4 regions of the Klebsiella electrica genome follow, and region 4 is predicted to be linked to each of the others. Evidence: predicted binding sites of a transcription regulator. Region 4 holds the regulator's gene; each other region holds the start of a gene.

What was found. The regulator PurR, encoded in region 4, represses purine synthesis genes. The targets are predictions, from matches to a motif close to CANGCAAACGTTTGCNTG.
Region 1: the regulator PurR is predicted to act here: its motif matches at 1,169-1,186, upstream of Electrica_RS19620 (nucleoside-specific channel-forming protein Tsx).
Region 2: the regulator PurR is predicted to act here: its motif matches at 1,260-1,277, upstream of purT (formate-dependent phosphoribosylglycinamide formyltransferase).
Region 3: the regulator PurR is predicted to act here: its motif matches at 2,330-2,347, upstream of purL (phosphoribosylformylglycinamidine synthase).

What each region holds. Positions count from the first base shown of each region.
Region 1 covers NZ_CP041247.1:4,093,648-4,097,655, reverse strand. The annotation lists gene Electrica_RS19625 (helix-turn-helix transcriptional regulator) at 1-92, shown strand, start outside; gene Electrica_RS19620 (nucleoside-specific channel-forming protein Tsx) at 144-1,028, opposite strand; gene Electrica_RS19615 (SadB/YajI family lipoprotein) at 1,324-1,866, opposite strand; gene nrdR (transcriptional regulator NrdR) at 2,016-2,465, shown strand; gene ribD (bifunctional diaminohydroxyphosphoribosylaminopyrimidine deaminase/5-amino-6-(5-phosphoribosylamino)uracil reductase RibD) at 2,469-3,572, shown strand; gene ribH (6,7-dimethyl-8-ribityllumazine synthase) at 3,785-4,008, shown strand, end outside.
Region 2 covers NZ_CP041247.1:1,966,669-1,970,676, forward strand. The annotation lists gene purT (formate-dependent phosphoribosylglycinamide formyltransferase) at 42-1,220, opposite strand; gene Electrica_RS09305 (YebG family protein) at 1,355-1,714, shown strand; gene Electrica_RS09310 (tellurite resistance TerB family protein) at 1,812-2,498, shown strand; gene ptrB (oligopeptidase B) at 2,616-4,008, shown strand, end outside.
Region 3 covers NZ_CP041247.1:1,222,973-1,226,980, reverse strand. The annotation lists gene purL (phosphoribosylformylglycinamidine synthase) at 1-2,255, opposite strand, end outside; gene mltF (membrane-bound lytic murein transglycosylase MltF) at 2,511-4,008, shown strand, end outside.
Region 4 covers NZ_CP041247.1:2,322,182-2,326,189, reverse strand. The annotation lists gene Electrica_RS11045 (MFS transporter) at 1-295, opposite strand, end outside; gene cydH (cytochrome bd-I oxidase subunit CydH) at 459-548, opposite strand; gene purR (HTH-type transcriptional repressor PurR) at 844-1,869, shown strand; gene punR (DNA-binding transcriptional activator PunR) at 1,888-2,799, opposite strand; gene punC (purine nucleoside transporter PunC) at 2,909-4,008, shown strand, end outside.

The DNA.
Region 1 (4,008 bases), 1.8 Mb from region 4:
TGGCTGCCACCGGGCGCCTTTTCAGCGAGCGGGCCGACCGGTCATTGAGCGATTTTCTGCGTAAGGTGAGGTGTGAAGAGCGTGAGCCATAAGGCGGGCCAATCGATATCCCCGGCGCCGAGGCCGGGGATCATCAGGCAGGATTAGAAGTTGTAACCCACCACGAAGTAACCACCCCAGCCGGTAGAGCGAACGTTGAAATCGCCATCGCCGAAGTTCAGCTTCGCATCATCGGCCCACTGGCCGCCGTTATGGAAGTAACGAGCGACGATCGAGTAGTGCCAGTGCGCGTAGTTCAGCGCCAGGATATGGCTGGAGGCGATGGAGTTGCCGGTGCGCGCGTGCTTGCCGTTCAAGTCATAGAAGTTGTCATTGCCCAGATCGGAACCCCAGTCAAAGTTGGTGAAGCCGATATAGCTCAGCGAACCGCCCCACAGGTCGGTCAGCGGGACAAAGTATTTCACTTTGAAACGGTAGCCATCCCATTCGTTTTCGTTGGATGCGCCGTAGTTCTGCCACTGATATTTCGCATAGACGTTCAGAGACAGGCTCATCGGCAGACCGGTATCGATATCGGTACCGAGACCCATATACCAGGTGCTCTGACGACCGGACGCGTTGCGGCCCATGTCGTAGATATAGTTGTTGGCGAAATACCACTCTTTGAACGGGCCGAAGCTGAGATCGGTATTGGTCAGCTTGTCGATAGAGAAACGCGGCTCAATTTCCATAAACAGTGGGGAACCGTGGTTCCAGATACCTTTGGCCGTGCTGTTACCGCCGAAGAATACCGGCGCATCCATGTAACCGTAGAAATCAAACCAGTCTTTTTTGGCAAACGCTTCGTATTCCAGATAGGTATCGTTACGAATTTGCGGTCCAAAACGGGTGTGGTAGCTACCCACCACGTTCACACTCTGGTGCCACCAATCGGACAGATACTGCGGTTTGTCGTTTTCTGCCGCGCCAGCAGTGAACGATGTGGACAGCGCCAGTACGGCGCCTGCTGCCAGTAATGTTTTTTTCATAAGGATGCCACTGTTTTGAATTAAGCCAAAAGGCGTGAAGAACGCTGCCGAAGCGTTTCTAAATATTTCGTATCTCTGTGGGGGTCTATTATAGAAATCATTGCTCACAAAAATACGTGTTGTTTCACATAACGTAAACATACGTAATCGATTGCGTTCACGATTCTATGCATTTCCTGGCAGAATGCCACTGAAATTGATCCAGACGGTCAATTTTTACTGAACTGTTTGGAAAAACTGTAAATGGATTTTGGGGCGGTCGAATCCGGGTATCGGCGACACCCGGCGAAGGCGATTATTGTGCGCTTGCGGGCTGGATATCGTGAATACGCAGGAAGCCAAGCTGCTGAGGCGTGACGCCGTTCAGGCGGAGCGGAATATCGACGTCGCTCGGCGCCAGGATGCTGGCAGGGGCGCTAATCAGCCGATCGCGCACGTTAACCTCCCGGTAATTCTGCGTGGTGCCGGTGAGTTGCCCCCAGGCGACGGTGGCGCTGAACGCCGGTAGCGGGTCGTTTGATTCCCCCTGAATACGCAGCGTCAGGCGGGTACCGTCGGCGTCGGCGGCGATATCACGCAGCGACATACGCAGTGTGCCTATCTGGCTTTCGAGGCGCGCCGGGGTCCTGGCGCCGGGCAAAAGATAAACGCCGCTGCTCGATTTCGCATTCAGTGCGTTTTGCTGGGTGATTTTCACCGTCTGCTGATTAAGCTGAGTCATCTCTTTGCTCAATGTGCTCACGCTTTCATGCATCTGACGGACTTCACTTTGCTGTGCGCAGGCGCTGAGGGTAAACAGCGTGCTCAGCATCGCCAGCTTCAAATAACGTCTTGTCATGGTCATGGATTCCGTTTTCAGGGGGATATTTCATGGTAGATCGTCTCCGTCCACGAGCCATAGATCCTTTGTCTCAAAAGCTCTTTCTTTGTTGTCGCGGCACTTCGCGGTAAACTACCTGTCAGTTTAACTTCCTGTCAGGACGCGCTATGCATTGCCCTTTCTGTTTCGCCGTAGATACCAAAGTGATCGACTCTCGTCTGGTGGGCGAGGGCTCTTCTGTGCGTCGTCGTCGGCAGTGCCTGGTTTGTAACGAACGTTTCACCACCTTCGAGGTGGCGGAGCTGGTGATGCCGCGAGTGGTCAAGAGCAACGATGTGCGGGAGCCCTTCAATGAAGATAAACTGCGCAGCGGAATGCTGAAAGCGTTGGAAAAACGGCCGGTCAGCGCCGATGATGTGGAAATGGCGCTCAATCATATCAAAACCCATTTACGCGGTACCGGCGAGCGCGAAGTCCCGAGCAAAATGATCGGCAACCTGGTGATGGAGCAGCTGAAAAAGCTCGATAAAGTCGCCTATATCCGCTTTGCTTCCGTCTATCGTAGTTTTGAAGATATCAAAGAATTCGGCGAAGAGATCGCCCGCTTACAGGATTAAGCCATGCATGACGAAATGTACATGGCGCGAGCGCTTAAGCTGGCGCAGCGCGGGCGCTTCACCACCCATCCCAATCCGAATGTCGGCTGTGTGATCGTCAAGGACGCTGAGATCGTCGGCGAAGGTTTTCACTATCGCGCCGGCGAGCCGCATGCGGAAGTGCATGCGCTGCGTATGGCCGGCGAAAAAGCCCGGGGCGCCACCGCCTATGTGACCCTGGAGCCCTGTAGTCATCATGGCCGCACGCCGCCGTGCTGCGACGCGCTGATTGCCGCGGGCGTGACCCGCGTCGTGGCCGCTATGCAGGACCCCAACCCGCAGGTGGCGGGGCGCGGCCTGTATCGCCTGCAGCAGGCCGGTATTGACGTCAGCCATGGCCTGATGATCGGCGAAGCCGAAGCGCTGAACAAAGGTTTCCTCAAGCGGATGCGCACCGGTTTCCCCTACGTACAGCTAAAAATGGGCGCTTCACTGGACGGTCGCACCGCGATGGCCAGCGGAGAAAGCCAGTGGATCACCTCGCCGCAGGCGCGACGCGACGTGCAGCGCCTGCGGGCGCAAAGCCATGCGATCCTGACCAGCAGCGCGACTGTGCTGGCAGACGATCCGGCATTAACCGTACGCTGGGAAGAGCTCGGTGCCGATATTCGCGCCCGCTACCCGCAGGAAAACCTGCGCCAGCCGCTGCGTATTGTTGTCGATAGCCATAATCGCGTTACCCCTGAGCACCGCATCGTGCAGCAGCCCGGAGAGACGCTGTTCGCTCGCACCCGGGCCGATGACCGCAACTGGCCGGAAAGCGTGCGAACGCTGATGGTGCCGGAACACAACGGCCATCTCGATCTGGTGTTGCTGATGATGCAGCTTGGCAAACAGCAGATTAACAGCATTTGGGTAGAAGCGGGCCCGACGCTCGCCGGCGCGCTGTTGCAGGCCGGGCTGGTGGACGAGCTTATCGTCTATATTGCGCCTAAACTGTTAGGCAGCGACGCGCGCGGGCTATGCGTGCTACCGGGGCTTGAGAAACTGGCCGATGTCCCCCATTTCAAATTCAACGAGATACGCCAGACAGGTCCCGATCTTTGCCTGCATTTAGTCGGCGCATAATCTCCCTGACCGACAGGGAAGGCAGCATCGCTACACGCATTCATTCAGGATGCGTCGAGGCGGCCAACCGGAGAATCCTGCTTGCTTACGGTGGTAAGCGACCGGGGTCGACAGGCGCTGCCAACGCGCAGGCAGTTTGAAGGATGAAGTGTATAAATTATTATGATAGAATCCGCCCCCCTTGCGGGGCTATATGAACCCGAAGGAAGAGTATGAACATTATTGAAGCTAACGTTGCTACCCCGGACGCTCGCGTCGCCATCACCATTGCGCGTTTCAACAACTTTATCAATGACAGCCTGCTGGAAGGCGCTATTGACGCTCTCAAGCGCATCGGTCAGGTAAAAGATGAAAATATTACCGTTGTTTGGGTTCCAGGCGCGTATGAGCTGCCGCTGGCGGCTGGCGTGCTGGCTAAAACCGGTAAATATGACGC
Region 2 (4,008 bases), 360 kb from region 4:
CGAAGTCCAGACCCGATCGCGTTGACGCGACCGGGTTTTTTTTATCCCTGAACCAGCACGGCCGACGCGGCGGCTTTCGCGCGCGCCACCGCCTCATCGACGCTATCGGCGACGGCCAGCGTGACGCCCAGCCGACGAGAACCGTCAATCTCCGGTTTACCGAACAGACGCAGCTGGAGTCCCGCGCCTACCGCGCCCTGAAGATTGCTAAAGGTGACGTTCTGGCTGGTGAGCTGCGGCAGAATGACCGCGGAGGCCGCCGGGCCATACTGGCGGATCGCGCCAACCGGCAGGCCGAGGAAAGCACGAACGTGCAGGGCAAATTCCGAGAGGTCCTGGGAAATCAGCGTTACCATCCCGGTGTCGTGCGGGCGAGGGGAGACTTCACTGAAGATAACCTCATCGCCGCAGACGAACAGCTCCACGCCAAACAGACCGTAGCCGCCGAGCGCCAGTACGACTTTGCTGGCAATCTCCTGCGCGCGGACCAGCGCCTGCTCGCTCATCTGCTGCGGCTGCCAGGATTCGCGGTAATCGCCATCCTCCTGGCGATGGCCGACCGGCGCACAGAAATGGACGCCATCGATCGCGCTGACGGTAAGCAGGGTAATTTCAAAATCGAAATTGACCACTCCCTCGACGATAACCCGACCGGCGCCAGCGCGACCGCCTTGTTGCGCGTAGCGCCAGGCCTCTGCCAACTGATCAGAGTGACGAATAAAGCTCTGGCCTTTACCCGAAGAGCTCATGACCGGCTTCACGATACAGGGCAGGCCAATCTCCGCGACGGCTTCGCGAAAGGTCTCTTCGCTGTCGGCAAAGCGGTATGCCGAGGTGGGAAGCTGCAGCTCCTCTGCGGCCAGACGGCGAATACCTTCGCGATTCATGGTCAGTTTCGCCGCACGAGCGGTGGGGACGACTTTCTGCCCGGCCTGCTCCAGCTCCACCAGCATATCCGTGGCGATGGCTTCAATTTCCGGCACGATAAAATCGGGCTTTTCTTGCGCAATCAGCGCGCGCAGCGTTTCACCGTGCAACATGTTGATGACGTGCGAACGGTGCGCCACCTGCATGGCCGGCGCGTCGGGATAGCGGTCGACCGCGATAGTCTCAATACCCAGCCGTTGGCACTCAATAGCGACTTCTTTACCCAGTTCGCCGGAACCTAACAACATCACTCGCGTCGCTGCCGGACGCAGCGCTGTGCCTAATAACGTCATGACTCTTTTCCACAGTAAAAAAACATGCGTCGCATTATAAACGAAAACGTTTGCGTCTGTCTTTACGGCTGTTGGTTGAGTCGCCGGTGAAAATTTGCTATACTGTATAAAAATACAGTATAAGAGACTGCACAATGGCGGTTGAAATTAAATATGTGGTGATCCGCGAAGGTGAGGAAAAAATGTCGTTTACCAGCAAAAAAGAGGCCGATGCTTACGACAAAATGCTCGATCTTGCCGAGGTCCTCAACGACTGGCTGGTAGCGTGCCCGCTGACGCTGGACGAAACCCAGCGCGATGAAATGGCAATGTGGCTGGCGGAACGCAAAGAGACATTGAACCACATCCTGAAATCGGGAAAGCTCCCGGAAGCGGAAGATGCTACGGGCGGGCAGGTTTCCCAGGATGAGAGCGCCGCGGCTGAAGCCTCAGAGGCCGCAGCGGAGGGGGCGAGCGAACAACCCGCGGCATCGCGCAAGGTGAAGGCCGCCTGAGTGCGGCCGAATTTGCGCATCTTTAGTTGCTCATAACATTTCCTGACATCTCGTCGTTTAGGCTGATGACATCGCGTAATAAGCAACGAGGGAAATCATGGCTAACTGGCTTAATCAACTCCAGTCCCTGCTGGGCCAGCAGGGACCGTCTTCCTCATCAGGCGAGCGGCCGGATGGTAAAAGCTTCCTTCTGCCCGGTGCGCTGGGCGGGCTGGCGGGGCTGCTGGTGGCGAGTAAGTCATCGCGCAAGCTGCTGGCCAAATATGGCACCAGCGCACTGTTGGTTGGCGGCGGCGCGGTGGCGGGGAGCGTGCTGTGGAACAAGTATCAGCAGAAAATGCGGGAGAATTCCCCTGCGCAATCTGCCGCTTCCGCAGCACAGCCTGGCGGGTCGTCAACCTCGCCAGCCTCCGGGCTTGATGCGCGCAGTGAACGACTCATTCTGGCGCTGGTGTTCGCCGCTAAAAGCGACGGGCACATCGATGACAGCGAACGGGCAAACATCGAAGAGCAGCTGCGCGCCGCCGATATTGCCGTGCAGGGGCGTGTATTGATCGATCGTGCCCTGGCGCAGCCGCTTGACCCGCAGCGCCTGGCGCAGGGCCTCAACAGCGAGCAAGAGGCGCTGGAAATCTATTACATCAGCTGCGCGGCGATCGATATCGACCATTTTATGGAGCGCAGCTATCTCAATGCCCTCGGTGAGGCTTTAGGGCTGCCGCAGGCAGTGCGTGCCGACATCGAACGGGATATTCAGGCGCAAAAACAGGCGCTTTCTCCCTAAATCAGCAGGTTTTGCTTGCAACGCGGGCCACTTTTGCCACCCTTATACACACGCCATCCTTCAAGCCGCTTCTTGAATGATTTTGTGTATGAAATACCGGATGCAGAAGACCAAAAGATGCCACCAAAAGCAAAACGAATCCCTCATGCCATGACTCTTCATGGCGATACCCGTATCGATAATTACTTCTGGCTGCGCGACGACGAACGTTCGCGGCCGGAAGTGCTGGATTATCTTCGCGAGGAAAATGAGTACGGACAGCAGGTCATGTCCACTCAGCGTAGCCTGCAGGAGCGGGTACTAAAAGAGATTATTGACCGTATCCCGCCGCGCGAAGTCTCCGCGCCCTACAGCAAAAATGGCTACCGCTATCGTCAGGTGTATGAGCCGGGCTGTGAATACGCTATCTATCAGCGCCAGTCGGTGCTGAAAGAGGAGTGGGATGAATGGGAGGTGCTGCTCGATAGCAATCAGCGCGCGGCGCAGAGCGAATTCTATACTCTCGGCGGGCTGGGCATTTCGCCGGATAACATGATCATGGCGCTGGCGGAGGATTATCTCTCCCGAAGGCAATATAGCCTGCGCTTGTGCAATCTGCAAAATGGCGAATGGTACCCTGAAGTGCTGGAAAACGTTTCGCCGGAATTTGCCTGGAGCAATGATTCGCAGACGCTGTGGTATGTCCGCAAGCACCCGACTACGCTGCTGCCTTATCAGGTCTGGCGGCATACCGTGGGCGCGTCGCCGCTTTCCGACGTGCTGGTCTACGAGGAGACGGATGAAACCTTCTACGTCAGCCTCCATACCACCACCTCCCGGCAATTCGCCGTGATCTATCTTGCCAGCGCGACCACCAGCGAAGTACGGCTGCTGAATACCGAAATGCCGGATGCGGAACCGGTATGTTTCCTGCCGCGGCGTAAAGATCACGAGTACAGTCTCGATCATTACCAGCATGCTTTTTATCTTCGCTCCAACCGCGAGGGGAAAAACTTTGGTCTCTATCGTACCCATGAACGCGACGAACAGCAGTGGGAGACGCTGATTGCCCCGCGCCAGGAGGTGATGCTCGAGGGATTCACCCTGTTTACCGACTGGTTGGTGGTCGAGGAGCGCCAGCGCGGGTTAACCAGCCTGCGTCAGATCAACCGCAAGACCCGGGAAGGGGTTGGGATCGCCTTTGATGACCCGGCCTACGTGACCTGGCTTGCCTATAATCCGGAGCCGGAAACTTCCCGCTTGCGCTACGGATACTCATCCATGACCACGCCGGATACGCTGTTTGAGCTGGATATGGATACCGGTGAGCGGCGGGTACTGAAACAGCAGGAAGTGAAAGGGTTTGAGGCCAGTCATTACCGCAGCGAGCACCTGTGGATTCAGGCCCGGGATGGCGTGGAGGTTCCTGTTTCGCTGGTTTATCGGCTTGAGCATTTCCGCAAGGGCGTCAGTCCGTTGCTGGTCTATGCCTACGGGTCGTATGGCGCCAGTGAAGATGCTGATTTCAGCG
Region 3 (4,008 bases), 1.1 Mb from region 4:
CCGGCATCTTCACCCGGGTGACCCGCTGCGGCCATCCAGTTTGCAGAAAGCTTCACGCGATTCAACGCGCCAATTTGCGTTGCCGCGACGTTGGTCAGCGCTTCACCGACGGCCAGACGAGCAGAGGCGGCAAAGTCCAACAGCGCGACCGGCGCACGTTCACCAATTGCCATCGCTTCACCGTAGTAGCTATCGAGGCTGGCGGTAGTTACCGCACAGTTCGCTACCGGAATCTGCCAGGGACCGACCATCTGATCGCGCGCCACCATCCCGGTGACGGTGCGGTCGCCGATGGTGACAAGGAAGGTTTTCTCGGCAACCGCCGGCAAATGCAGCACGCGATTCACCGCGTCGGCGAGAGTGATATCCTGGCGATCCAGCGCATCACCTTTCACTTTCAGGGTCTGCACATCGCGGGTCATTTTCGGCGTTTTACCCAGCAGCACATCCAGCGGCAGGTCGATCGGCTGGTCGTTGAAGTGAGCATCGCCCATGTTGAGATGCAGTTCTTCGGTGGCTTCCCCGATCACCGCGTACGGCGCACGCTCGCGGCGGCACAGCTCATCAAACAGCGGCAGCTGTTCCGGCGCGACCGCCAGCACATAGCGCTCCTGGGATTCGTTACACCAGATCTCCAGCGGGCTCATCCCCGGCTCATCGCTCAGGATATCGCGCAGCTGGAATTTACCGCCGCGCCCGCCGTCGCTGACCAGTTCCGGCATGGCATTAGACAGACCGCCCGCGCCAACGTCGTGGATAAACAGAATCGGGTTCGCATCGCCCAACTGCCAGCAGCGGTCGATCACTTCCTGGCAACGGCGTTCCATTTCCGGGTTATCGCGCTGTACGGAGGCAAAATCAAGATCCGCGTCGGACTGGCCGGATGCCATTGAAGAGGCTGCCCCGCCGCCCAGGCCGATATTCATCGCCGGGCCGCCAAGGACAATCAGTTTCGCCCCGACGCTAATTTCGCCTTTCTGCACATGCTCGCCGCGGATGTTACCAATACCGCCCGCCAGCATGATCGGTTTGTGGTAACCGCGCAGCTCTTCGCCGTTGTGGCTGGTCACCTTTTCTTCATAGGTACGGAAGTAGCCGTTCAGCGCCGGGCGACCAAATTCGTTGTTAAACGCCGCGCCGCCCAGCGGGCCGTCGGTCATGATATCCAGAGCGGTTACAATACGCTCCGGCTTGCCGAAATCTTCTTCCCACGGCTGTTCAAAGCCAGGGATCCGCAGGTTAGAGACCGAGAAACCGACCAGGCCGGCTTTCGGTTTCGCTCCGCGACCGGTTGCCCCTTCATCGCGGATTTCGCCGCCGGAGCCGGTCGCCGCGCCCGGCCATGGAGAGATGGCCGTCGGGTGGTTGTGCGTTTCCACTTTCATCAGGATATGGGCGTCTTCCTGATGGTAGTTATAGCGGCCTTTTTCGCGATCGGCGAAGAAGCGCCCGACCTGAGAACCTTCCATGACCGCGGCGTTGTCTTTATAGGCGGACAGGACGTAATCCGGCGTCTTTTCGAAGGTGTTTTTGATCATCTTGAACAGCGACTTCGGCTGCTGTTCGCCATCAATGATCCAGTCGGCGTTAAAAATCTTGTGGCGGCAGTGTTCGGAGTTCGCCTGCGCAAACATATACAGTTCGATGTCGTTCGGGTTGCGGCCAAGCTTGTTGAACGCCTCCTGCAGGTAGTCGATTTCGTCTTCCGCCAGCGCCAGCCCCAGACGGAGGTTGGCGTCAATCAGCGCCTGACGTCCCTGCCCCAGCAGATCGACGCTGGTCACCGGCGTCGGTTGATGCTGAGCGAACAGCTTTTCTCCCTCTTCCAGCGTGTCAAAGACGCTTTCCATCATCCGGTCGTGAAGTTCACTCGCGACCGCAGCCCATTGCGCTTCGCTCAGCGTACTGGCTTCCACATAGTACGCTACACCGCGCTCAAGGCGCACAACCTGCGACAGACCGCAGTTATGGGCAATATCGGTAGCTTTAGAAGACCAGGGGGAGATGGTGCCAGGGCGGGGGGTGACGAGCAGTAATTTACCGGTTGGGGTATGGCTGTTTAAACTTGGGCCATACTTGAGCAGTCGTGCCAGACTCTCACGCTCATCACCGCTTAACGGCGCGTTCAGTTCGGCAAAATGAACATACTCTGCATATATTGTGCTAACCGGCAGGTTGGCCGCCTGGAAACGTGCCAGCAGTTTATTAACACGAAATGCCGACAGTGCAGGTGAACCACGCAAAATTTCCATCATAAGTCTCTCGTCTTCGCAGCTTTCAATATGAGCCAGGGGGGAAACGGGCGCCATTATAGTGAATCCTGAGCCTCGACGAAACCGTTTGCGTGGAAATAAAATCATTCCCCTGGTTTATCAATTAATGTGACCTCCCTCGCGAATAAGTTGCCAACTGACGCATTCTTAAGCAAAATGCCGCTCATTCGAGGACTCTCTTTTTATTTTTCCGCTAATAGCCTGCTGAGGAACACAGAGCTGCAGAAGATTAACTCTCTGAAAAAATTAAAGATTAATTATCTGCTCATCGGCATTGTGACCTTATTGCTGGCGGCCGCCCTGTGGCCGTCGATCCCGTGGTCAGGAAAGCCGGAGAACCGTGTTGCCGGAATTATGGCGCGCGGGGAGCTGCGCATCAGCACCATCAATTCGCCGCTCACCTTCGCGACCATCAATAACAAAACCTACGGGCTGGATTACGAGCTGGCAGAACAGTTTGCCAATTACCTCGGCGTCAGGCTGAAGGTGACCGTTCGCCAGAACATCAGTCAGCTGTTCGATGACCTTGATAACGGTAATGCCGATATGTTAGCTGCCGGGCTGGTTTACAACTCGGAGCGGGTCAAAAACTATCAGTCCGGGCCGGGCTACTATTCGGTATCGCAGCAGCTGGTCTACCGGGTTGGCACGCCGCGCCCGCGCAGCCTCGCCAACCTCACGGCAGAACAGCTGGTGATTGCTCCAGGGCACGTCGCCATTAACGACCTGCAGACGCTGAAAGGGAATAAATACCCCGATCTCGGCTGGCGCGTGGATGAAAAGCGCGGGGCGACAGCGCTGATGCAGGCGGTTATCGATGGCGAAGTGGATTACACCATTGCAGATTCGGTGGCGATTAGCCTGTTCCAGCGCGTACATCCGGAACTGGCGGTCGCCCTGGATATCAGCGATGAACAGCCGGTGACCTGGTTTAGCGCCAGGAGCGAAGACAACTCGCTCCCGGCGGCGATGCTGGATTTCTTCAATAATATGAATGAAGACGGCACCCTGGCGCGGCTGGAAGAAAAATACCTCGGACACGGTAACGGTTTCGATTATGTCGACACCCGGACCTTCCTGCGCGCCGTCGAAAATATTCTGCCGGACCTGCAGCCGATGTTTGAGAAATACGCGCGTCAGATCGACTGGCGCCTGCTGGCGGCCATTTCATGGCAGGAGTCGCACTGGGATCCGCAGGCCACCTCCCCTACCGGGGTTCGTGGCATGATGATGCTGACCCGCAATACCGCGCAGAGCCTGGGATTAAGCGATCGTACCGATGTGGAGCAGAGCCTCAGCGGCGGTATGCGCTACCTGCAGGATATGATGAATAAAATCCCGGACACGGTCCCCAAAGATGAGCGAATCTGGTTTGCGCTGGCGGCTTACAATATGGGGTACGCCCATATTCTGGACGCCATCTCGCTGACAAAAAGGCAGAAAGGCAATCCCGACAGTTGGGCGGACGTCAAGCAGCGCCTGCCGCTGCTCAGTCAGAAACCTTATTACAGCCGGCTGAAATATGGCTATGCGCGCGGTCACGAGGCATACGCCTACGTCGAGAACATTCGCAAATACCACATCAGCCTGGTGGGCTACCTGTCGGAGAAAGAGAAAAAGGATGAGCAGCGGCTGGCGCTTGCCGGAGACTATCCGGCGGTCATGCCGGATGAACTGGATAAGGAACAGCAGGCGCTCCCCTTTTTCCAGTTTCGCGCAGCATCGTTAGTCGACA
Region 4 (4,008 bases):
AAATCAGCAGCGTGGTGTAATCCGGCGCCATTGAGGAGAGGACGTTACCCAGCGTGAAGATCGCCATCAGAAAAATCAGCGCATTTCTGCGCGCGCGATGAGAGAGCAGCAAAGTCATCAGCGGCGCCCCGACCATCACGCCGATCGCATAAGCGCTGATCAGCATTCCCGCCGCCGGAATTGACACGTCGACGCCTTTGGCAATCACCGGCAGCAGCCCCATCGGGGAAAACTCCGTGGTACCAATACCAAACGCGCCTATCGCCAGCGCTAATAAGGGGAAGTTGATTTTCATGCAATGACTCCAGCAGACCGTCATCGGCGACGGTATCTCATTAGAAGTCAAAAGCATGACATCAATCACAAAAAAACAAAAGTAAACGAAATGGCAAAAGATTTTTGCGAAATTGGTAATAATGGCGGGATGTCGGGGGAAAGAGACCTCTCCCCCGGATAAATCAGTGCAGTACCGCTGTCAGGCCAGCGGCCACGATAAGACCCAGGACAATAATCGTTGTCGTCAGCGAAAACTTTAAATCTGTATCCATCAATTTTTCCCCCTGTTATCCCCACATGAAAAGTGAGCTTGCTCATTTTTGCACACTATCGCGCAAAAATCTTCCATGTTTTAGGGCGATGCACATTTTTGCTCTTCCCCTTTGCCGCAAGATCGGACAAAATCCCACGCTAATTTGAAAGCGTATCGGCCATTGACCCCTTCCTGTCGTTCTGTGTCGTTTTCCCGACGTGATGCAATGATGAAAATTGTCTTCAGGGTGTGTACAGGCAAACGTTTACGTATCGATAATCAGACGATCAGGTCAAGGTCTGGAGTGAGAAGTAATGGCAACAATTAAAGATGTAGCGAAGCGCGCAAACGTTTCCACTACAACAGTATCACATGTAATTAACAAAACCCGTTTCGTGGCGGAAGAGACCCGCAACGCCGTGTGGGCGGCGATCAAAGAACTGCACTATTCTCCAAGTGCCGTTGCTCGCAGCCTGAAGGTTAATCACACCAAATCGATCGGCCTGCTGGCCACCAGCAGCGAAGCGGCCTATTTCGCTGAGATTATTGAAGCCGTAGAAAAGAGCTGTTTCCAGAAAGGCTATACCCTGATTCTCGGCAATGCGTGGAACGATCCGGAAAAACAGCAGGCCTATCTGTCGATGATGGCGCAAAAGCGCGTCGACGGCATGCTGGTTATGTGTTCTGAATATCCGGAATCGGTGCTCAGTATGCTGGAAGAGTACCGCCATATTCCGATGGTGGTAATGGACTGGGGTGAATCCAAAGCCGACTTCACCGATTCGGTGATCGATAACGCCTTCGAAGGCGGCTACATGGCTGGTCGCTACCTGATCGAACGCGGCCACCGTGAAATCGGCGTGATCCCGGGTCCACTGGAGCGTAACACCGGCGCCGGGCGCCTGGCGGGCTTTATGAAAGCCATGGAAGAAGCGCAGATCGCCGTTCCGGAAAACTGGATTGTTCAGGGCGACTTCGAGCCTGAATCCGGCTACCGCGCGATGCAGCAGATCCTCAGCCAGCAGCATCGCCCGACGGCAGTCTTCTGCGGCGGCGACATCATGGCGATGGGCGCCATCTGTGCTGCGGATGAGATGGGTCTGCGCGTGCCGCAGGACATTTCGCTGATCGGTTATGATAACGTGCGTAACGCCCGCTATTTCAGCCCGGCGCTGACCACCATCCATCAGCCGAAAGACTCGCTGGGGGAAGCGGCCTTCAATATGCTGATGGATCGGATCGTCAATAAGCGTGAAGAATCTCAGTCGATTGAGGTTCACCCGCGACTGGTAGAGCGCCGCTCTGTCGTCGACGGCCCGTTCGTCGACTACCGTCGCTAATCGCCCGTGCGGCGCCGGCTACTCCGGCGCCCGCAGCCACTCCCGGTTTAACGTTTCACTGTCCCCCAGATAATCCAGCAGCCATGAGAGGGCCGGCGAGGCGTCGCTCTGCTGCCATGTCAGGCAGCATGCGGCATCCGGAAACGGGTTTTCCAGCGCCAGCGCGGTCCATTCGCCGCGGTCAATCCAGGGGCGGGCGAAATGGCTCGGCACCATGCCAACGCACAATCCCGCCGACAGGCAGGTCGCCGATGACTCCCAGTCCGGCACCACCACCCTTTTCTGGTTATCCAGTAGCCAGGTCGTGCGTTTCGGTAACGAGCGGGAGGTATCCTCCCGGACCAGCGACGGCCAGTTGCGCAACACATCATCGCTGAGTGGGCCGGTCATCTGCGCCAGCGGATGATGGCTCGCCACCACGCAATCCCAGCTCAGCATCCCCATATCGCGAAAAGCGTAGCGCCCCCCCACCGGAATAGAACGGGTGGCCCCGATAGCTAGCTCCACGCGCCCGTCGGCCAGCGCGTCCCAGACGCCGTTGAAGACCTCCTGAAAAACAATCAGCTCGACATCCGGAAAGTGACGATAAAAATCGACAATCATCTGCCGCATACGGGCCGGTTTAACGATGTCATCCACGGCTATCGACAGCTGACCGCGCCAGCCGTTGGCTATCTGCTGGCACTGCTGGCGGGTGATCTGCATTTTTTTGATAACAGAACGTCCCTCCTGTAAAAACCAAAGCCCGGCGGGGGTCAATTCGACATCGCGATGGCGGCGTTCAAAAAGCGGTACCGCCAGCCACTCTTCCAGCTGACGGACGGTATAACTGACCGCCGAAGGTACGCGGTGCAACTCCTGCGCCGCTGCGCTGAAGCTGCCGTTGCGGGCGACAGCATCAACAACTTCGAGTGAGTATTCGGACCACATATTCTGCCTGCAAAAATTTTGAATGCATGTAGAAAATATTAGCGTTTCACAAGCCAGAATGCACTCCCTACACTCTGCGGCATCCTATCTGTATCTATAAGAGAATGTTATGCAACAACCGGGGAAAGGATTTTTAGTGTGGCTGGCGGGACTCAGCGTGCTGGGTTTCCTGGCCACCGACATGTATCTGCCGGCCTTTTCGGCTATCCAGCAGGATCTCAATACCTCTGCGGCGTCAGTCAGCGCCAGCCTGAGTCTGTTCCTCGCCGGCTTCGCCATTGGGCAGCTGTTCTGGGGCCCGCTCTCGGACCGCTACGGACGTAAACCGATTCTGCTGACCGGGCTGGCTATCTTCGCTATCGGCTGTCTGGGAATGCTGTGGGTACGCGATGCCACCCTGATGCTGGCGCTGCGCTTTATCCAGGCTCTCGGCGTCTGCGCGGCGGCGGTGACCTGGCAGGCGATGGTCACGGACTATTATCCCGCCCAGCGCACTAACCGTATTTTCGCCACCATCATGCCGCTGGTGGGGTTATCGCCGGCTCTGGCGCCGTTGCTCGGCAGCTGGCTGCTCGCCCATCTCGAATGGCAGACCATTTTTGCCACTCTTTTTGCCATCGCCCTGCTGCTGATGGTCCCCGCCCTGCGCCTGAAGCCGGTCGCCAGGCCGCAGGGTGACGCCCGCGAAAAACTGACCTTTATGACGCTGCTGCGCTCACGCGAATACAGCGGCAACGTGCTGATTTACGCCGCCTGCTCCGCCAGCTTTTTTGCCTGGTTGACCGGGTCGCCGTTTATTCTCCATGAGATGGGCTACGGTCCGACCGCTATCGGTCTTAGCTATGTCCCGCAGACTATCGCCTTTTTAGTCGGTGGCTATGGATGCCGCGCGGCGCTGCAGAAATGGCAGGGCCAACAGCTGCTGCCCTGGCTACTGGTGATTTTCGCCGTCAGCGTGGCCGCAACCTGGATGGTGGGCCTGGCTGCGGACGCCTCAATTATTGTGGTGATGATTCCCTTCTGCGTGATGGCGATTGTCAATGGCGGGATTTACCCGATAGTTGTCGCCCAGGCGCTGAAGCCGTTCCCCCAGGCGACAGGTCGTGCCGCCGCGTTGCAGAACACGCTGCAGCTCGGCCTGTGCTTCATGACCAGCCTGCTGGTCTCGGCGCTGATTGCCACGCCGCTGCTGACCACCACCAGCGTGAT